2 regions of the Bartonella sp. B23 genome follow, and region 1 is predicted to be linked to the other one. Evidence: predicted binding sites of a transcription regulator. Region 1 holds the regulator's gene; the other holds the start of a gene.
The links. Region 1 encodes LexA, which represses DNA repair genes until DNA is damaged. Its sites were predicted from a motif close to TGTTCNNNNTGTGTTCNG; they were not measured.
Positions count from the first base shown of each region.

Region 2: a site for LexA is predicted at 2,636-2,653, ahead of V4B17_RS02040 (ATP-dependent Clp protease adaptor ClpS). Genes of this name have one in related genera too.

Region 1 is NZ_CP200033.1:583,760-593,438, reverse strand. It holds partial or broken gene V4B17_RS02480 (MFS transporter) at 1-313, shown strand, start outside; tRNA gene V4B17_RS02475 (tRNA-Lys) at 1,050-1,125, opposite strand; gene lexA (transcriptional repressor LexA) at 2,083-2,796, shown strand; partial or broken gene V4B17_RS02465 (30S ribosomal protein S12 methylthiotransferase RimO) at 3,035-4,292, shown strand; gene ttcA (tRNA 2-thiocytidine(32) synthetase TtcA) at 4,358-5,236, opposite strand; gene rpsD (30S ribosomal protein S4) at 5,512-6,129, opposite strand; gene murI (glutamate racemase) at 6,312-7,127, opposite strand; gene V4B17_RS02445 (RNA methyltransferase) at 7,120-7,956, opposite strand; gene sfsA (DNA/RNA nuclease SfsA) at 8,286-9,002, shown strand; gene map (type I methionyl aminopeptidase) at 8,995-9,679, shown strand, end outside.
Region 2 is NZ_CP200033.1:484,342-494,020, forward strand. It holds gene V4B17_RS02025 (L-serine ammonia-lyase) at 1-94, shown strand, start outside; gene V4B17_RS02030 (hypothetical protein) at 780-1,058, opposite strand; gene V4B17_RS02035 (D-alanyl-D-alanine carboxypeptidase) at 1,090-2,436, opposite strand; gene V4B17_RS02040 (ATP-dependent Clp protease adaptor ClpS) at 2,680-3,051, shown strand; gene clpA (ATP-dependent Clp protease ATP-binding subunit ClpA) at 3,058-5,412, shown strand; gene V4B17_RS02050 (HIT family protein) at 5,418-5,840, opposite strand; gene V4B17_RS02055 (RidA family protein) at 5,978-6,439, opposite strand; gene V4B17_RS02060 (cell envelope integrity EipB family protein) at 6,580-7,404, shown strand; gene rpsB (30S ribosomal protein S2) at 7,563-8,336, shown strand; gene tsf (translation elongation factor Ts) at 8,444-9,367, shown strand; gene pyrH (UMP kinase) at 9,530-9,679, shown strand, end outside.

The DNA of each region.
Region 1 (9,679 bases):
TAAAACTAATTTTAGTGTTAGCATTTATTTTAAGATTTATTGGTGCGTTTGTGGATACTGGTTTACTCCTAGCTATTCAATTATACTTTCGTCGTGAAAATCTTGATAAGAGTTTTAGAACCTTTTCAACTTTAGCCAACTCTGCCGAAGTAGTGTTTAGCTTTATTGCTGAACTTTTACACTTATAGTATTAGTGAATCATTTTTTAGCTATATCTGCATTAATTATTTCCGCTGGAATTATTAGAATTATAAAAATTAAGGAAAGCAAAGATATAACACCCCTTAACACTACAGTAGATAACAATCATTGATATATCCACATACCGTTTATTTTTTCTAAAACAGTTGGTTAATTATATTTGAAACAAAATTATTTATATTCCCAGTGATTTTTTGATGATTTTACGTAGAGTGGTGTTAATTCACCAGATTTTACAACAATTGCTTTATCCTCAAAATTGACAAAGTAATAGGAACTTTTGTCTAAACAAGATAATTAATTGATTTATAAAGATAAATTTTTATTTTGTAACTTGAATGAGACTCCAAAATATCGTATAATTCTCTTATTTCAAACCTGCTTATGACGAATCAATTAAAATCCCCCCTCTGCACATCACAATCGGAACTAACGTGTGAGTAAAAAACTATAAAAAGGAAGCGGAAATATCCCTTATGAAACGTCTTAATGCAAGAGCTGTCATAACACTAAGAAGCGGGACTTGGGTAGCGTGATAATAATTTTAAGGCATTTATAGCTTTAAGTAACAAGAAAAATCATGATGAAAATCTTTGATAATTATTCTTGCAGTGCTTCAACAAATCGTGTCGCACGGATATGCAATTCCATTTTAAAAAATTTTTTGAGCTGTACAGAGAAAACAGTATGTCTTCCCTTTATACAAAAAAAGCTGATAAAAAATGATTGGCAATAAAACTGAGAAAAAAGCCTTGGAGAAACTCAGAATAAACAGAAAAACAAGCCAAAATAAATAAAGGAAGTCAAACTCTCAAACTTTTATACAATTTATCGATTTTATTCGAAGTTGGTGAGCGCGCAGGGATTCGAACCCTGGACCTACTGATTAAAAGTCAGTTGCTCTACCAGCTGAGCTACGCGCTCCCACACAAGCCATCTTGCTCGCAGAAAGTGATTGGAACATACGGTCGACTTTTCATTTGGTCAACACCTTTCGAAAAAAATATTATTATTCGGTTTAGTTATCAATAATTTTTTGTCTTTTCTCACCACTATGTATACATTTTTCCATTTTGAGTTTGAATAAAAGGAATAATTTCAACATAAAAATGCATTACAAATTCTGTAGAATGGAAGAGTGCATATTTCAAAATTATGGTAAAAAACAGATAATCTGTACAAATGGTAAAGTGTATTTATAAATAAAATAATAAATAAAGTAAATGTATGCTTTGTTGTTAAGTTTAATAATTATAATAATAAATATAATTATTAATAATTATAGGTATTATACTATTTTGTTAACGATATAATTATATATTTTGTTTATATTTTTTAAATATTTGATCGATTTTAGGAATGCACAATAAAAATATAAATCAAAATCTTAGATAAATTAAACCAATATTGAAAAATATTGCTTATAATGATAAAAGGCTTTTCTCAATAATTTAGATATAAACAATTTATTGAAGATAAAAAGCAGAAACAGTACGGGAAATGATCTAAATGCGTAATTAAGCTGCCATCTCTGCTAGATGAGTGGAGTACTTTTTGATCGGATTCTTGATGACAAAAAGTGAAGATATACAGATCTATCCCTGGAAGAGGTAGATAACTGTTTCTCAAACTGAGTCACAAAATTTAGTTTAAGATAAGTTGTATTATCTAATTTTAGTGAAGTACTATTTCATATATACTTTAAATAATTATTAACGTAATATAATAAATACATTTCACTGTAGCAAATAAAAATAAGTAATATTTATAAATATAAGTAAACAAATATTTTTTAACTTATATCAATAAATATAATATTTATAAATACATATATTTTATTTTCTTTTACCTATTTTTTGATTCTTTTGATTGGAATATTGAATGCTGACATGTAAACAATATGAGCTACTCTTATTTATTCATAATCATATGAAAAAAATAGGAATTCCTCCATCTTTTGATGAAATGAAAATTGCATTAGAGCTTTCTTCAAAGTCTAGTATTCATAAGCTTATGGTGGCTTTAGAGCAACGAGGTTTTATACGTCGTTTGCCAAATCGTGCCCGCGCAATAGAGGTAATTAGACTTCCCGAGAAAATAACATTTAATCTTTCTCTAGCACGTAAAATTTCTCCTACTGTGATAGAGAAAAATAAAAGAAAAATATTAAAAAACTTTGGTGATCTTGATAATTTTGAAGTAGAAGAAAAAAAGAGTATTATGATTCCTATTATGGGTCGTATTGCTGCAAGTGTGCCGATCTCTGCTATATTACAACAAACAAACACGCTTTCTTTACCACAAGATATGATTAATTCAGGTGAACACTATGCTTTAGAAGTCAAGGATGATTCTATGATTGAAGCCGGTATTCTTGACAAAGATACCATAATTGTTAGACGCCAAAATACAGCAACATCAGGTGAAATTATTGTAGCATTCATTGATAAAAAAGAAGCAACTTTAAAACGTTATCGACGTAAAGGAACCTCTATTATACTAGAAGCTGCAAATTCTCACTACGAAACATACATATACGGGTCTGAGCGTGTACAGATACAAGGTAAGCTCATAGGGCTTATTCGCAAATATTAAAAAATAAAAACATTTACCTAAACACACTGCATAAATTCAATAAAAAATATTTGGTGTTTTTTGTATTCTGCTGTATCTACAAATGAAATAGTCGCACTCACAAAATATCATAGAAAAAAGCAAATGACTTTGTAATGAATTGTATTGCACACCTATCAAGGATAAAGCACATTCTTTATTCTTCATGAAGTAAAAATAATAAATAAAATTTAATCATTATAAAGTTGCAGAATTTATCATAACAGCACATCGTGTTAGCTTCATCTCCCCTGGATATCCAAAAGCGTTGATAGATTTTAAGCGAATTATTACAAAACTCCGATCTAAAAGTTATGAAACCTCACGTAAGTAGCAAGGCGATGATCTCATTACTGTGAATGTTTGTGGTTTTCTTAATTCTTCCTGAAACAAACCACTCATCAATATTGATGAAATTATCAAAGAAAATAAAAAGTTATTGTAACGAGCTGTCTTGGTGCTGATCCTGACGTTATTCGCCAAGCACACCGATGTGTTGACTATTACAGAGCTCTACAAGCCTATGAAAGCGTTATACAAACTGTTCATTCAGCAACTCCTCCAATTCATAATCATTTTATTGATTTAGTTTCCCCTCAAGGTATTCGTTTAACACCTTGCCATTATACTTATTTTAAAATTTCTAAAAGATTCTTTAATCGGTGCAGCTCTTGCATCGTCCCTATCCTGCGCGGTAATCCGACCTCACGTTCCATCGATGATGTTCTTAGCGAAAATGAAAACTGGTAAAAACAGGCGTAAAAGAACTTTTAGTTATTTCACAAGATATCAGTACTTACGGCATTGATATTAAATATTTGAAAATTTCTTGAAAAGATCGCACAGTAAAAACAAATTTTCTTGATCTTTGTCGCGGATTAGGCAACATAGATATTTTGATATGCATGCATTATGTTTATCCTCATCCGCATGTTGATAAAGTTATTGAATTGCTGGACGAAAAAATTATGCCTTACCTGGATATCCCTCCTTTTCAGCATGCCCACCAAATTTTTTGCGCAATATGAAACATCCTGCTTTTATGAAAAAAACAAATCGTAGAATTGAAAAGTAGCAAACAGTTTGCTCAGATCTTACTTTGCAGTCAACATTTATTATCGGTTTTCCAGGTGAAAAAATGAAGAATTTAATATACTCCTTGAATAGTGATAGGAAGTAAAATTTAATATGCTGGCTGTTTTAAATACAAAGAAGCAAGTGATTTTAGATTAGAAAACATTTCTGAAGAAGTAAAAGAAAAACGCTGCTATCATTTTACGGCAAAACAACAAAAAATTTCCAATCATCTTTTAAAGAAAAAAATCGAAAAAAGACTTCAAATTCTTATTGATGAAAATAAAGGCAAAGCAGGAAAAGGTCATAGTCAATATGATGCCCCAGAAATAGATGGCGTTGCGCATATATCATCACGGCAACCATTAGGTATCTGCGAATTTATCATCACAAAAACCAAATAATCAAATGTTTATGATATTTATGGTGTCACGATTTGAAGTTATAAAAAAATTTCAACATTTAATATTTATATTAAGTCTTTAAAATTAAAATTTTTTTTATCAAGTAAATGCCTTGGACGCACATTACTCAAGGCACGAATCATAGTGTCTTTACGTCCAGGCATTCTTTTTTCTATATCACTTAACATTTCTTTCATTGCGTTGCGTTGCAAACCATTCTGACTGCCGCAAAGATTGCAAGAAATAATAGGAAATTGCATTGCCTGAGAAAATTTTTCCATATCTTCCTCTGCAACATAAACAAGAGGGCGCAAAACAAAAAGATCTCCTTCATCATTGATAAGCTTTCCAGGCATAGCTGCTAATCGCCCACCATGAAATAAATTCATAAAAAATGTTTCAAGAACATCATCACGGTGATGCCCAAGAACTATTGCAGAACATCCCTCTTCACGTGCAATACGGTATAAATTGCCACGTCGTAACCTAGAACAAAGAGAACAATATGTTTGCGTATGTGACAATTTGTCCGTTACAATGGAATAAGTGTCCTGATATTCAATGCGATATGGAATTTGATAAGAATTTAAAAAATCTGGAAGAACGTTCTTTGGAAAACCTGGTTGTCCTTGATCAAGATTACAAGCCAAAATTTCAACAGATAAAAGACCACGCCATTTTAAATCCAGAAGAAGCGCTAATAAACCGTAAGAATCCTTTCCACCTGATAAAGCAACAAGCCATTTTTTTCCTGAAGAAAGCATAAAAAAATCATCAAACGCCTGCCGAATATGACGTAAAAGCCGTTTACGTAATTTATTAAACTCTACGGTTGAAGGAGAAGTCCGAAATATTGGATGACAGTCATCAACTTTTCCCATTAAAAGATCATCTTCTTCTACATTCTCTTTCATTTCCTGATACTCGACTGAAACACTAACCATGATATCACAATCATGCACAAGAAATACCTTATTCCGAAAGTATGATCAAGATAACAACAGATGGAACGCAGCTCAAACTCACACTCACCTTCCGTATAAGATGAGGTATGTAATAAAAAGAAACGGTGCTATACAAGTTAGAATGCTATAAAACACAACGACAAACTTGATACAGCACTATCTATAAAAACCGCTTGTTATCTCCAAGCACTTTAAATAAACATAACGTCTCCGAGCATATCATAAAATCAAGAGAGCAATCTTTCCCAGAGAACTTATCGAGAATAAAACTCAACAACCAAATTGGGCTCCATCTGCACAGCATAAGGAACATCCGCAAAAGCAGGAACACGCGCAAATGTTGCCTTCATTTGATTATGATCCGCTTCAATGTATTCAGGCACATCACGTTCAGCTAATTGCACAGATTCTAAAACCAAAACAAGCTGCTTTGATTTTTCACGAACTTCAATAACGTCACCTGGTTTACAACGATATGACTGAATATTCGTGCGCCGACCATTTACATTAACATGACCATGATTGATAAATTGGCGAGAAGCAAAAATTGTAGGTACAAATTTTGCACGATAAACAACAGCATCCAAACGTGATTCCAAAAGACCGATAAGATTCTCACCCGTATCGCCACGCCGCCGAGCAGCTTCTGCATAAGTTTTACGGAATTGTTTTTCTGAAATATCACCATAAAAACCTTTTAGTTTTTGCTTAGCACGTAATTGCACACCATAGTCAGAAAGTTTTCCTTTACGGCGTTGTCCATGCTGACCTGGACCATAATCACGGCGATTAACAGGGGATTTAGGGCGACCCCAAATATTTTCTCCCATCCGGCGGTCAATTTTATACTTTGTTGTTTCGCGTTTACTCATCGCATTTCCCTAAAAATAAAATACAAGGCCCCACAGCAAGACCTCAAGGAAACGCGCCCTCCTCTGCCTTTAAATACAAAGACTGACAGGATACTTTAAGACATAATACACAAAGTCATCCACGGGACACGTCAATTAACACCACTTTCTCGAAAGAAAGAGCTAGGGTGATTTTATTAATCTCATACCAAAAAGTCAACTCCTTTCACAATATTTAAGCCAAATCCTCTTAACAAACGCTTCGTTGAAGAAGTTATATTTTGCGATGTAAATAACGCAAAATCTTTATTATGCGTCTTTCTGTTTTGGTGATGCATTCTTTCCGGTAATAACGATCTTGTCTGTTTCGCCACAGCTTTTGCCGGATCAATCCACTCAACAGGCCATAAAGCTTGTTCACGAAATAAGTGGATCAAAAAAGGATAATGTGTACAAGCTAACACAATAGTATCAGTATATTTTTCATTTTTTTTAACAAAGCATGGAAGGATTTCATTCCGTAATTCTCTCAAATCAACAGATTTTCCACGTAAATAATCTTCAGCAAAACCAGCAAGCTTTTCGCTTCCAACAAGCTGAACGTGACATTGATCTGCAAAAGTGTTGACCAACTCATGTGTATATGCACGTTTCACTGTTCCAGGAGTAGCTAACACTGAAATAAAACCAGATTTTGTTTGTTCAGCTGCTAACTTAATTGCAGGAACTGTTCCGACGAAAAGAATGTGGGGAAAATTTTTTCGTAAATCTGCCATCATTAAGGTAGAAACAGTGTTGCAAGCGATCACACATAGGACGGGATTATAAAGTGTTACAAGATTTGTAAACAACTTTAGAATGTGATTCTTTAAGACCTTTTCTTCCCAATTTCCATAAGGGAATCCTGCATCGTCAGCAGCATAAATAAATTGCGTTTCAGAAATAAGAAAGCGTACTTCCCTCAACACTGTTAAGCCACCAATACCACTATCAAAAAAAAGAATAGGACGCTCATCCATCAGTTTTTACACTTGTTTTTAATTCTTTACGATCACGCTCTGCAGGTGCACCACTTCCTCGTGGAAATTTAGGTGAAAAATGCTCTAGTGAAGATATAATCCCCCGAAGTAAATGAACCTCAGATTCGCTAAAATGAGCACGCGTAAAAACAGAACGTAGATTTGTAAGCATAACCTCTTTGCGTTCTCGGGGTCTAAAATATCCACGAATATCCAAAGCATTTTCTAATTGAGCTAAAAAACCATGAAATGTTGCTTTATCAGCTGGCTCCAGTTCTGTTTCACGAAAAGCAGTATCGCTCGCATCTTCCAAACCTGACTTCATCCATTCATAAGACATAAGCAAAACTGCTTGCGCAATATTAAGCGAAGAAAAAGCGGGATTAACTGGAAAAGTAACAATTTCATCAACAAGACTTATTTCATCATTTTTTAGTCCCCACCTTTCTCTTCCAAATAAAATACCTGTTCTATGCCCAATATTTTCACGTTGACGTAAGATACTCGCCGCTTCAACAGCACTTTTTACAGTTTTAAAACCACATCTTTCACGTGCTGTTGTAGCAAAAACATAATGCAAATCTGTAATTGCGTCACGCAACGTATCAAAAATCACTGCGTCATTAATAACATGATCTGCTTTACTGGCAACAGCTATGGCTTTTTCATTTGGAAATGCTTCTCGAGGTTTGACCAACCGAAGCTTAGAGAGCCCAAAATTTGCCATCGCCCTTGCTACCATACCAATATTTTCGGGCAACTGTGGCTCAACTAAAATAATAATTGGACCATTTTTTAAATTTTTACGATTCTTATTAGTTCCAGCCATCAATTCTCCCTAATTTCATACATGATGTTCTCATTGCTGTTTTTTTGAACACAACCTTCTTTAAAAAAATATTCTCCAAAATAACCTCTTTAATGACACGTTAAGGTCAATATTATCTTTTTACACAGGGTTTACCGCGAAGTAACAACTTTAAAATTAGTAATGAACGATAAAAACAAAATAAACTTTGATCTTAGGTTCTTAGAGTGTTTGTGTGAATTGTCTCGACATTTTTTTGTATCAAGAATGCCTCATTAAAATATGCCACACAACCTAATAGATAACAATTTGAGTTGAATTATGAAATCATAAATTCTAGGATAAGGAGTATGCTCTTTGTTTCTGAACTTTTTCCTGCAAAATTTATTCGTCGTTATAAACGTTTTCTTGCTGATGTTACGCGAGAAGATCAGCATACCTTCACCGTGACGGTTCCTAATACAGGATCGATGCTTGGTTTGGCAACTCCTAACTCCAACATTTGGCTTTCATATCACAACAATTCCAAACGAAAATATGCATATCAATTAGAAATTATTGAAGCAAATAATACTTTAGTTGGCATCAACACGATTTTGCCCAATAAACTTGCATTAGAAGCAGTTCAAAATGGTTTGTTACCGGAATTAAACGGATACAAAACAATTTTGAAGGAACAACGCTATGGTACGCAATCACGAATTGACTTTCTTCTGCGGGATGACGTTCTTCCTGACTGTTATCTGGAAGTTAAAAATGTCCATTTTATCCGCCAAAAAGGACTAGCAGAATTTCCTGATACCGTAACAAAACGTGGTACACGTCATCTTGATGAACTTATAAAAATTGTACAACAAGGAAAACGAGCCGCTATGCTTTATGTAATTCAACGGGAAGATTGTTCAGCTTTTACAATTTGCCATGACCTTGACCCAGCCTATGGACGTAAATTTGATTTAGCGTTAGAATCAGGGGTAGAATTTTATGCTGTAAAATGCCACGTAAGTATAAAAGGTATTTTTCCGATTCATCGAGTGGAAATAGAAAACAGAAAAAGTAATGACTGATTATATTGAGTATAATAAAACCCCCTTAAAATTTAACGGGCAAATTCGCATTTTTGATGAGCACGCTTTTGCTAAAATGCGTGAAGTTGGTCGTGTTGCGGCGGAATGCCTTGATGCACTCATGAATTTTATTAAGCCTGGCATCACTACACAAGAAATTGATGACTTTGTGTTTGTTTTTGGAGCCGAAAGAGGAGCTCTTCCTGCTGATCTGAATTATCACGGATACAGACATTCATGTTGCACATCAATCAATCACGTTGTTTGTCATGGCATCCCTAATAAAAGACCTTTGCAAGAAGGCGACATTGTAAATGTTGACGTGACCTTTATTCTCGATGGCTGGCATGGAGATTCAAGCCGCATGTATCCTGTTGGAAAAATCAGACGTGCTGCAGAACGTCTACTAAAAATAACGCATGAAAGTCTAATGAGAGGGATAGCCGTAGTCAAACCCGGAGCAACTACAGGCGATATTGGTGCCGCCATTCAACACTACGCAGAATCTGAACGTTGCTCAATTGTAAGGGACTTTTGTGGACATGGAATCGGTCAGCTTTTTCATGATGCGCCTAATATTCTACATTATGGAAATCCTAAAAAAGGAATAGAACTAAAACAGGGTATGATGTTTACAATCGAGCCAATGATCAACCTCGGTAAACCACAAGTAAAAA
Region 2 (9,679 bases), 99 kb from region 1:
TATAGAAACGATGCGTCAGACTGGACATGATATGAGTGAACGCTATAAAGAAACAAGTAAAGCTGGTCTTGCAGTCAATGTTATATCCTGTTAAAGTGTGAAGTGGATATTTGATCTTGTAGATTATTGAGGGGTTATTTATTGCTTACGAAAATACAGGTGGATACCATCATTATAGTTTTTTAGCTCCCAATGTTGCCAGCCACTCTAGATACTAAGATAGTTTATAAAAGAGGTATATGCGATTCTTTCTTAAGCATTTTTTATCTAACACAGCAATATCTACTTGTAATGTATACGCAAGTGGTTTTTGTCGTTTTATTTTATGTGGATTTGAAGTGATGGCATATTCCTGGATCAAGGTTTATCATTACAAAATGTAAAGGGATGAATTATCCGAGGGTATATTATTCAATAAGAAAATTTTTTCAAGCTGCTTTATGTTTAAGAAAATATCATGAGTTTTGGAGACGGCTTAGGTGATTTGTTATATCGTTTATGTTGCTTGGGCGGGTTTGTGTGTTATTGAAAAGAATTTTCTTCATTAAGTTATTACAATGGTATCTAAACAATGAGGGAAGCTGACATTTGATGCTTTCTGTGCCCTTTAAGAGATGGTTTCGTTAAAAAATTGATCAGGTGGTTAAAGAGCAATTTACAACCGCAATTCGTATAAATTTAAAGGAAGACGTGTGCGTACTAAAGAATTTTTAAAAACTTCTAGGCAATGCGCTCATACTCTTATTTATAAAATAATTCTTGTAAAATTATCTATAGAACTAGCCGTTTGTTGAACCTAGATGGATTTTAATAGGTACATTGCCGGTTTTGCTCGCAACGCGTAAATGAATGCGTACAGGAGGCATTACGAGACGACGATTTCGCGTTGTCTGGCAAATAAGAAGGTTTACAAGAGACTTCGTATCTAATGTTGCTGGAGCATATTTTAAATGAGCAAGTCTTGTTGCAGCATCGTGAAGAGAACGCAACGAGAGAAAAGATGATTGCTTCAATAATTTTTCTTTTTCAGAGGATGAAGCAAGAGCATTATGTATCATGACACTATCCTTAACGCGAATTCAAAAACTCCTAGTAAGCTACAGTATAGCAGTTAAAATTTGCTTTCTTTAATGTAGAACAAGCATTAAGTGCGGCTTTTTTTGATTGAAATCCAACAAACCGCGCACGATAATAGCGGTGTCCGCTTTTTTCAAACAATTGCATATGTGAAGATGCATTTTTTAAAGAAGAATAAGCTGTATTTTTTGCTTTTAAAAGCAAAGTTTTTGCTTGTTCTTTACCGGGAAGAGAACCAATTTGGATGGCCCATCCAGCGTTTGTGAATAAAGAAGCTGTAATAATTTTTTTCTCATCGGGTATAGTTTTCTGAGGGTTAGGAATTGGTATAATCACCTTGTTTACAGCAGCTATAGGCATATTTGAATTTCTAGGCTGTTCTACAAATTTTGCGAACAGTGGAGAGATTTCATCATCTGAATTTACTGGCTCAGCTTTAACGATTGGTACAGGAATGTTCGCACCAGTGGGTAAATTATAGTGTGCAGAAGCCATTAAACGTCCATTGGTTTTCATCTGGCTCGCTTTTGGCAAATATTGGCTCAATAAGCTAGCCATATGTTCATCACGTGCGGTAGAAGATTTGCCTCCCATAACGACAGCAACGACGGAGCGCCCATCAAGACGAATCGAAGTCGCTAAATTAAAACCTGACATTTGTGTGTAGCCTGTCTTAATTCCATCGACACCCTTCATTACTTTGACGAGTTTATTATGATTATTAATTATCTGTCCACGAAAATTAAAGCTTTTTATTTTGAATAATTTATACTGTTGTGGAAAATGTTTTCGTAGAGCTAATGATAAAGTGGCCATATCCCGTGCTGTGGTATAATTGCGCACATCCGGAAGTCCTGAAGCATTTGCGAAATGCGTATGTATCATGCCAAGTTTGCGGGCTTTATCTGTCATCATTTGAGCGAATTTTTTTTCACTCCCGCCAAGATATTCTGCAATGGCAGCAGCAACATCATTTGCTGACCGTGTGATGAGCGCTTTAGCTGCTGCTTCTGCAGAAATTGTTTCACCTGCTTTAAATCCGATTTTTGTTGGTGGGCGCATTGTTGCATAACGTGAGATGGGGATAGGTGTATTTGGTGGTACGCGACGCATATGCATAGCTTCAAAGAGCATATACAGCGTCATCATTTTTGCCAAAGAAGCAGGATAACGTTTCAGCGTTGCATTGGCTTCAAATAAAGCTTTTCCTGTATTTGCATCCATAACAATGGCAGCATATTTATCAGGATAGACTCCTTGAGGAGTGGCTGATGCCCAGGAGTAAGAAAGAGCTAAAGCAAAAAACGCAATTGCTACCCTTTTGTAGCAGCGCACAATTTTTTGGCAATTAATATACACTTGCAGTACCCTATTGCTCCATCTACTCTGAACGACTTCTGTAAAGCCCCTTTTATCTGCAGCTTGTTTACACAATTTAGGCGAATGGTATTACTAATTTGTTTACAGAAATTATTTTGTGAGTTTCCATATTTGACTTAAATCTAATCATAAAAGAAAGTTTTCTTCTTTACACAAACAGGTATTGCAATAGTTACGAAAGAACCTAAAATTAACAGAAAATGTGCCTCACGGGAAATGATAATGGCACAGAAGCGAATAACGAATCCTATAGCGTATATTATGCACAAAGAAAAGGGCGATAATTGGGATGAAATCGAGCTTAATGCTATTGTAATGCCAAAGATTAGGTTAAAATTGCAAAAGCCTAAGTTATATCGGGTATTTTTACTTAATGATGATTATACCTCTATGGATTTTGTTGTTTTTGTTTTGAAAAACTTTTTTAAGAAAAATTTCGAAGAAGCAATACGTATTATGTTAAATGTCCATTGTAATGGGGTAGGCGAATGCGGAACTTATAGTTATGAAGTCGCCGAAATGAAAATAGTACAAATGAGGAAATGCGCACGTCAAAATGAATATTCATTACAATATGTAATGGATGGGAAGTGAGGGATTATGCCATCTTTTACACCTAGCCTTGAAGAAGTTTTGCGTCGTGCATTAACAATCGCTACCCAGGCGCGGCATGAATATGCGACATTAGAGCACCTTTTGCTTGCTCTGCTAGATGATGCTGATGCAAATTCAGTTATTCAGGCTTGTCAGGTAGATGTAGAGGAATTGCGAGAACGTCTAATAAATTATATACAGTCAGAGTTGGATGTACAGATTAAAGCTGATGAAGATACAAAACCAACGACATTTTTTCAGCGTGCTATTCAACGTGCGGTGATTCATGCTCAATCAGCTGGAAAAGATGAAGTATCAGGGGCAAATGTTCTCGTTGCAATTTTTTCTGAACGTGAAAGTTATGCAGCATATTTTCTTCAAGAGATGGGAATGACACGCTATGATGCTGTGCGTTTCATTTCACATGGTATCACACGGGATGAGGGATTATCCATGTTACTTGAGGGGATTGAAGAGCAATTAGATCAACAGATTTCAGACAATGATGAAAAGGTAACGAGTGCGTTGACGAGTTATTGTGTTGATCTCAATTGTAAAGCACGCAACGGAAAAATTGATTTATTAATTGGTCGTGAAGCAGAAATTTCACGCATGATTCAGGTTTTGTGTCGAAGATCAAAAAACAATCCGCTTTTGGTTGGTGATCCTGGAGTTGGAAAAACCGCTATAATTGAGGGGTTGGCGAAACGCATTATTGATGGGAAAGTTCCTGAAGTTTTATCAAATGCAACGATATTTTCTCTTGATATGGGAGGGCTTATTGCGGGCACACGTTATCGTGGTGATTTTGAAGAACGATTAAAACAAGTTATTAAAGAATTTGAGCAGTATCCAGATGCTATTTTATTTATTGATGAAATTCATACCTTAATTAGAGCGGGGGCTACATTGGGAGGGAATATGGATGCGGCAAATCTTTTAAAACCTGCATTATCTTCCGGAGTTATTAGATGTATTGGTTCGACGACTTACAGAGAATATCGCAAAATTTTTGAACAAGATCGTGCTTTAGAGCGCCGTTTTCAGAAGATTGATGTTAACGAACCTTCTATCGCTGATGCAATTAAAATTTTGCAGGGGTTGAAGTCTTATTTTGAAAATTTTCATCAGATAAAATACACTGATGAAGCAATGAGGGCATCTGTAGAATTGTCATCACGTTATATGATTGATCGTCGATTACCTGATAAAGCAATTGATGTTGTTGATGAAAGTGGTGCAGCACAAAAGCTTTTGCCAAAAAAACAACGAAAAAAGAGTATAGGCGTTAAAGAAATTGAAGCAACAGTTGCCACTATGGCAAGGATTCCACCAAAAACAGTTTCTGGTGATGATCAAAAAATTCTTGGTAATCTTGAAAGAGAATTAAAACATGTTGTTTATGGACAAGATCAGGCAATTTCCGCTTTGGTGTCGTCAATTAAATTGGCGCGAGCAGGATTGCGCGAATCAGATAAACCAATAGGAAGTTATTTATTTTCGGGACCAACAGGCGTAGGAAAAACTGAAGTTGCAAAACAACTTGCATCTTCTTTAGGCATTGAACTGTTGCGTTTTGACATGTCAGAGTATATGGAACGGCACACGGTAGCACGCTTAATAGGAGCTCCTCCAGGTTATATAGGGTTTGACCAAGGGGGGCTTTTGACCGATGCAGTTGATCAAAAACCTCACGCTGTTCTCTTGCTGGATGAGATTGAAAAAGCGCATCCAGACTTGTTTAATATCTTACTGCAGGTGATGGATTACGGCAAGTTAACAGACCATAATGGCAAAAAAATTGATTTCCACAATATCATTTTAATCATGACGACCAATGCCGGTGCTTCAGATATGGCAAAATCAGCCATTGGATTTGGCAAAGTGTACCGCGATGGTGATGATATTGAAGCGATTAATCGATTCTTTATGCCGGAATTTCGTAACCGGTTAGATGCGATCATTCCATTTTCACCTTTATCTCAGGAAACTATCAGCCAGATTGTGCAAAAATTTATTTTTCAGCTTGAAGCGCAATTAGCTGAACGAGGAGTTTGTTTTGGATTAACTCCCCCTGCAATAATCTGGCTCGCTAACAAAGGATACAATTCTCAAATGGGGGCACGTCCATTGATTCGTGTTATACAAGAACATATTAAAAAGCCATTAGCTGACGAAATTTTATTTGGAAAGTTACGCAATGGTGGCATGGTACGTGTCTTGACACAAAAATTAAATGGGGAAAAAGAGAAGTTGCAGTTAAAAATTTCACCTTCTGATATGTCTGTTGATTCGAATAACAGAAAAATGGTGCATTCTACAAAAAAACGTGTGAAGAAAAAAGCTCAACAACTTAAATAAGTGCTTTAAAGAGCTGCACGGATTTTTTTTGCATTTTCTTCAAGGATTTCTGTAGACGTTATAACATTATTATGAAGGGAAATCTCTATTCCTTCCATACGCGGTATAATATGGAAATGGAGATGATAAACGGTTTGTTGACTAGCTGCTTCATTAAATTGCATAATTGTTATACCATCTGCTTGAAAAGCTTTTTTAACAGCTCTAGCGATTTTTTGAACGGCTTTGATAACTGGAAACAGTATTTCAGTATCTGCATCCAGTAAGTTTCTAAAGCCTTTTCTGGGAATAACCAGCGTATGACCTGGTGCTTGTGGCATAATGTCCATAAATGCAATGACATCTTCGTCTTCATAGACACGAACAGAAGGGATTTCATTGCGAATCAACTTAGCAAAAATATTGTTATTGTCATAAGTTTTTTTCATACAAATACTTCCTTTTATGAATTTTTATTCAAAATTTTAATTTCAAAACTGAAGAATGTAAAAGTTAGTAGAGAGTTAGAGGAGAGATTTCGCATTCAATTGTCGCTTTATGCAGATGCGTAGCCATCTATGAAAATTTAGATTTCTATGATGGCCTCAACTTCTACTGGAGCATCCATAGGAAGAGAGGTAACACCAATAGCAGAACGTGCATGTTTCCCAGCTTCACCAAAAATATTGACGAGCAAATCAGAAGCTCCATTAGCGATAAGAGGAATATCAGTAAAATGAGGATCTACAGCGACAAAAACGGTGATTTTTATTACACGTTTTATTCTATTTAAATCACCAAGAGTCGCCTTGATTTGTGCGAGAACATTGAGTGTACAGACTTCAGCTGCTTTTTTTGCTTGTTCGGCACTAACGGTTGCACCAACTTTCCCAGTTGCTACGAGCTTTCCGTAAGAAAAAGGTAGTTGTCCAGAAATAAAAAGCTGATTGCCGTTTTGTGAGGTTGTTACATAATTAGCAATAGGTTGCATTGCTTCGGGAAGGGCGATTCCTAATTTTTTTAAATGGATTTCAATCACATCTGTCATAATTTAAACTCCATAGCTATTTTATTGTATATTGCATAGACTATTTTTTGGTCCAAGGAAATGTGTGATCAACTGAGAAGAGAGCCTTTTTTACCTTATTATATGATGTTATGCGTTAGGGATATAATGGGAAGTTGAGAATGATCAGATCGTTGTTTGTAATAATTTTATATGTTGTTTTTTTAGGCACGGCGAAAGCTGATGAACCAATTTTTGTTGCACCTCATCGGGCTATCTATGATTTTCAACTAGATAGTGTTTCTCATGAAATGGCAATTTTGGGGATGTCAGGGCGAATGGTTTACGAGCTTACAGGTTCAGAATGTCAGGGCTATACCACACGGTTTCGTTTTATCAGCCGTATTCATATTGAAGATATGCCGGTACGTTTAACTGACCAACAGACGACGAGTTATGAAACAGGTGACAGTCGTACATTTCATTTCAGTGTTACAGATCAAGTTGGACAAGAGGTTGCACACCGTGTCGAAGGAGTAGCAGAGCGTGTTCAGAATGGAATTATAGTTAAACTAAAAAAGCCAAAGGAAAAAGAATACAAGCTTGCAATGGCTGAGTTTCCAATTATGCAATTAAAGAATATTATCCGCCATGCAAAAGCAGGCGACCATTTCTACCATGCCACTGTATTTGATGGAACAGACAAAGCAGATAAAGTGATAAAAGAAAGTATAGTCATTGGCGAGAAGAAGATACAGCTATCTGGTGCTGAAACGAAAAAAATAGGAAAATTAGATGAGGAGCAATATTGGCCCATTACGATTTCTTATTTTGATGATATAGAAAGGAAAGATGGTTTGCCAGTCTATCGTACCAGTTTCTTCTTATATGAAAATGGTGTTATGCGTGATCTACATATAGATTATGGGACTTTTGTAGTGCGTGCAAAATTGAACAGTCTTGAGTTTTTTGAAGCTGAAAAAGATATTAATCGATGTAACCACTAAATGGTTGCAGAAAATAACTTGAAAAAGAATTAAATATTAGTATGGTAGCGTTATTCCACACGCGGAATTTGGGTGTTTGCAAAAAAAATCTTGCAAACGTCCGCCGGTAGTAGGATTACCTGCTTTTTTCGCGGAGGTTGAACCGGAAAGGATAAGCTATGGCACTGCCAGATTTTACTATGCACCAGCTTTTAGAAGCGGGTGTGCATTTTGGACACCAGTCTCACCGCTGGAATCCCAAAATGGCTCCTTATATTTATGGTGAGCGTAATAATATCCATATTATTGATCTTGCTCAGACTGTACCCCTTTTACATCAAGCGCTTAAGCTTGTTTCAGATACGGTTGCGCGCGGTGGCCGCATTCTCTTTGTTGGTACTAAGCGGCAGGCATCTGATATTATTGCTGATGCGGCAAATCGTTCGGCGCAATATTATGTTAATGCGCGCTGGCTTGGCGGCATGCTCACAAACTGGAAAACGATTTCCCATTCGATACACCGTTTGCGTAAACTGGACAAAATTCTTGCTGCTGAAGCGCAAGGTTTTACCAAAAAAGAACGTTTAAATCTTGAACGTGATCGTGAAAAGCTTAATCGTGCTCTTGGTGGCATTAAAGATATGGGATCCGTTCCAGATCTTATATTTGTTATCGATACAAATAAAGAAAATATTGCTATTCAAGAAGCAAAACGTTTAGGTATTCCGGTTATTGCTATTATTGATACTAACTGTGACCCTGATAATGTTACCCATCCAATTCCAGGTAACGATGATGCGTCGCGTGCAATTTCTCTTTATTGTGATCTTTTTGCTCGCGCAGCTCTTGATGGTATTGCGCGCCAACAAGGCGCAATGGGTGTCGATTTAGGAGCTCAAGTTGATGCACCTGTAGAACCTGTTTTGGAAGATGCGATTCCAGTTTCTGAGTAATATTAAAAACGCCCGTTGGGGTAATTATTTTCTAGGGAAAAGGCTATAGGCGTGCACGGGGATTTCCTTTTTGCACGCTTTTACCGTTACAGAATAAAGAGGCAAATATGAGCGTTACTGCTGCACAAGTAAAAGAACTTCGAGAATTGTCAGGTGCTGGTATGATGGACTGTAAAGCAGCACTGGCGGATACCAATGGTGATATGGAGGCCGCTGTTGATTGGCTTCGTAAAAAAGGGATAGCCAAAGCAGATAAAAAAGCTGATCGTACGGCGGCTGAGGGATTGATCGGAACTGTATCAAATGGTTCAAGCGCGGTTTTAGTTGAAATTAATTCTGAAACAGATTTTGTGGCGCGCAATGAACTATTCCAAGAGATTGTGCGCAATGTAGCGACAGCTGCTTTGGATACACAGGGTGGTGTTGAATCTGTTTCGGCATCTCTTTACCCTGGTTCTGAGAAGACAGTTGAGGTAACAATTAAGGACGCAATTGGTACCATTGGCGAAAATATGACATTTAGGCGCTCCATTAAACTTTCTGTTGAGAATGGTGTCGTTGCTACTTATATACATAACAGTGTGGCTGAAGGGCTTGGTAAACTTGGTGTTTTGGTTGCTGTTGAAACTACAGGAAATAAGGAGGCTGCTGCTATTTTTGGTCGGCAGGTCGCTATGCATATTGCTGCAACAAATCCGTTAGCGCTAACAGCGGAAGATGTTGATTCCGGTGCTGTTGAGCGTGAGAAAGCGATTTTTTCGGATCAGGCACGTCAGTCTGGAAAGCCTCAAAATATTATTGAAAAAATGGTAGAGGGGCGCATGCGTAAGTTTTACGAAGAAGTTGTTTTACTGTCTCAGGCTTTCGTTATAAATCCTGATATTACTGTTGAGGCAGCTTTAAAAGATGCTGAAAAATTGATTGGGGCGCCAGCAAAAATTACAGGTTTTATTCGTTTTGCATTGGGTGAAGGTGTGGAAAAAAAAGAATCTGATTTTGCAGCAGAGGTTGCTGCTGCTGCTAAAGGGTAGCTTTTTGTAAACTATTGGTAAGAGATTTTAAATCGTACCATTGATTATAAAATCACTAGAGAGTAAAAAATATTGATTATTGAGAGGGCGTCACGTGGCAAAGTGGTGCCCTTAGTGATATCAAAAGCAAAAAGTAAAAGTGCTTTTGGGGAGAGATTATCAATGGTATTAGCATTTCAGTATAAACGCATCCTTTTAAAGGTTTCTGGTGAAGCTCTTATGGGGGAACAGAGCTTTGGAATTGATGTTTCGGTTGCAGATCGTATCGCTGCTGATATTTCTGAAGTGCGGGCAATGGGTGTAGAGGTTGCT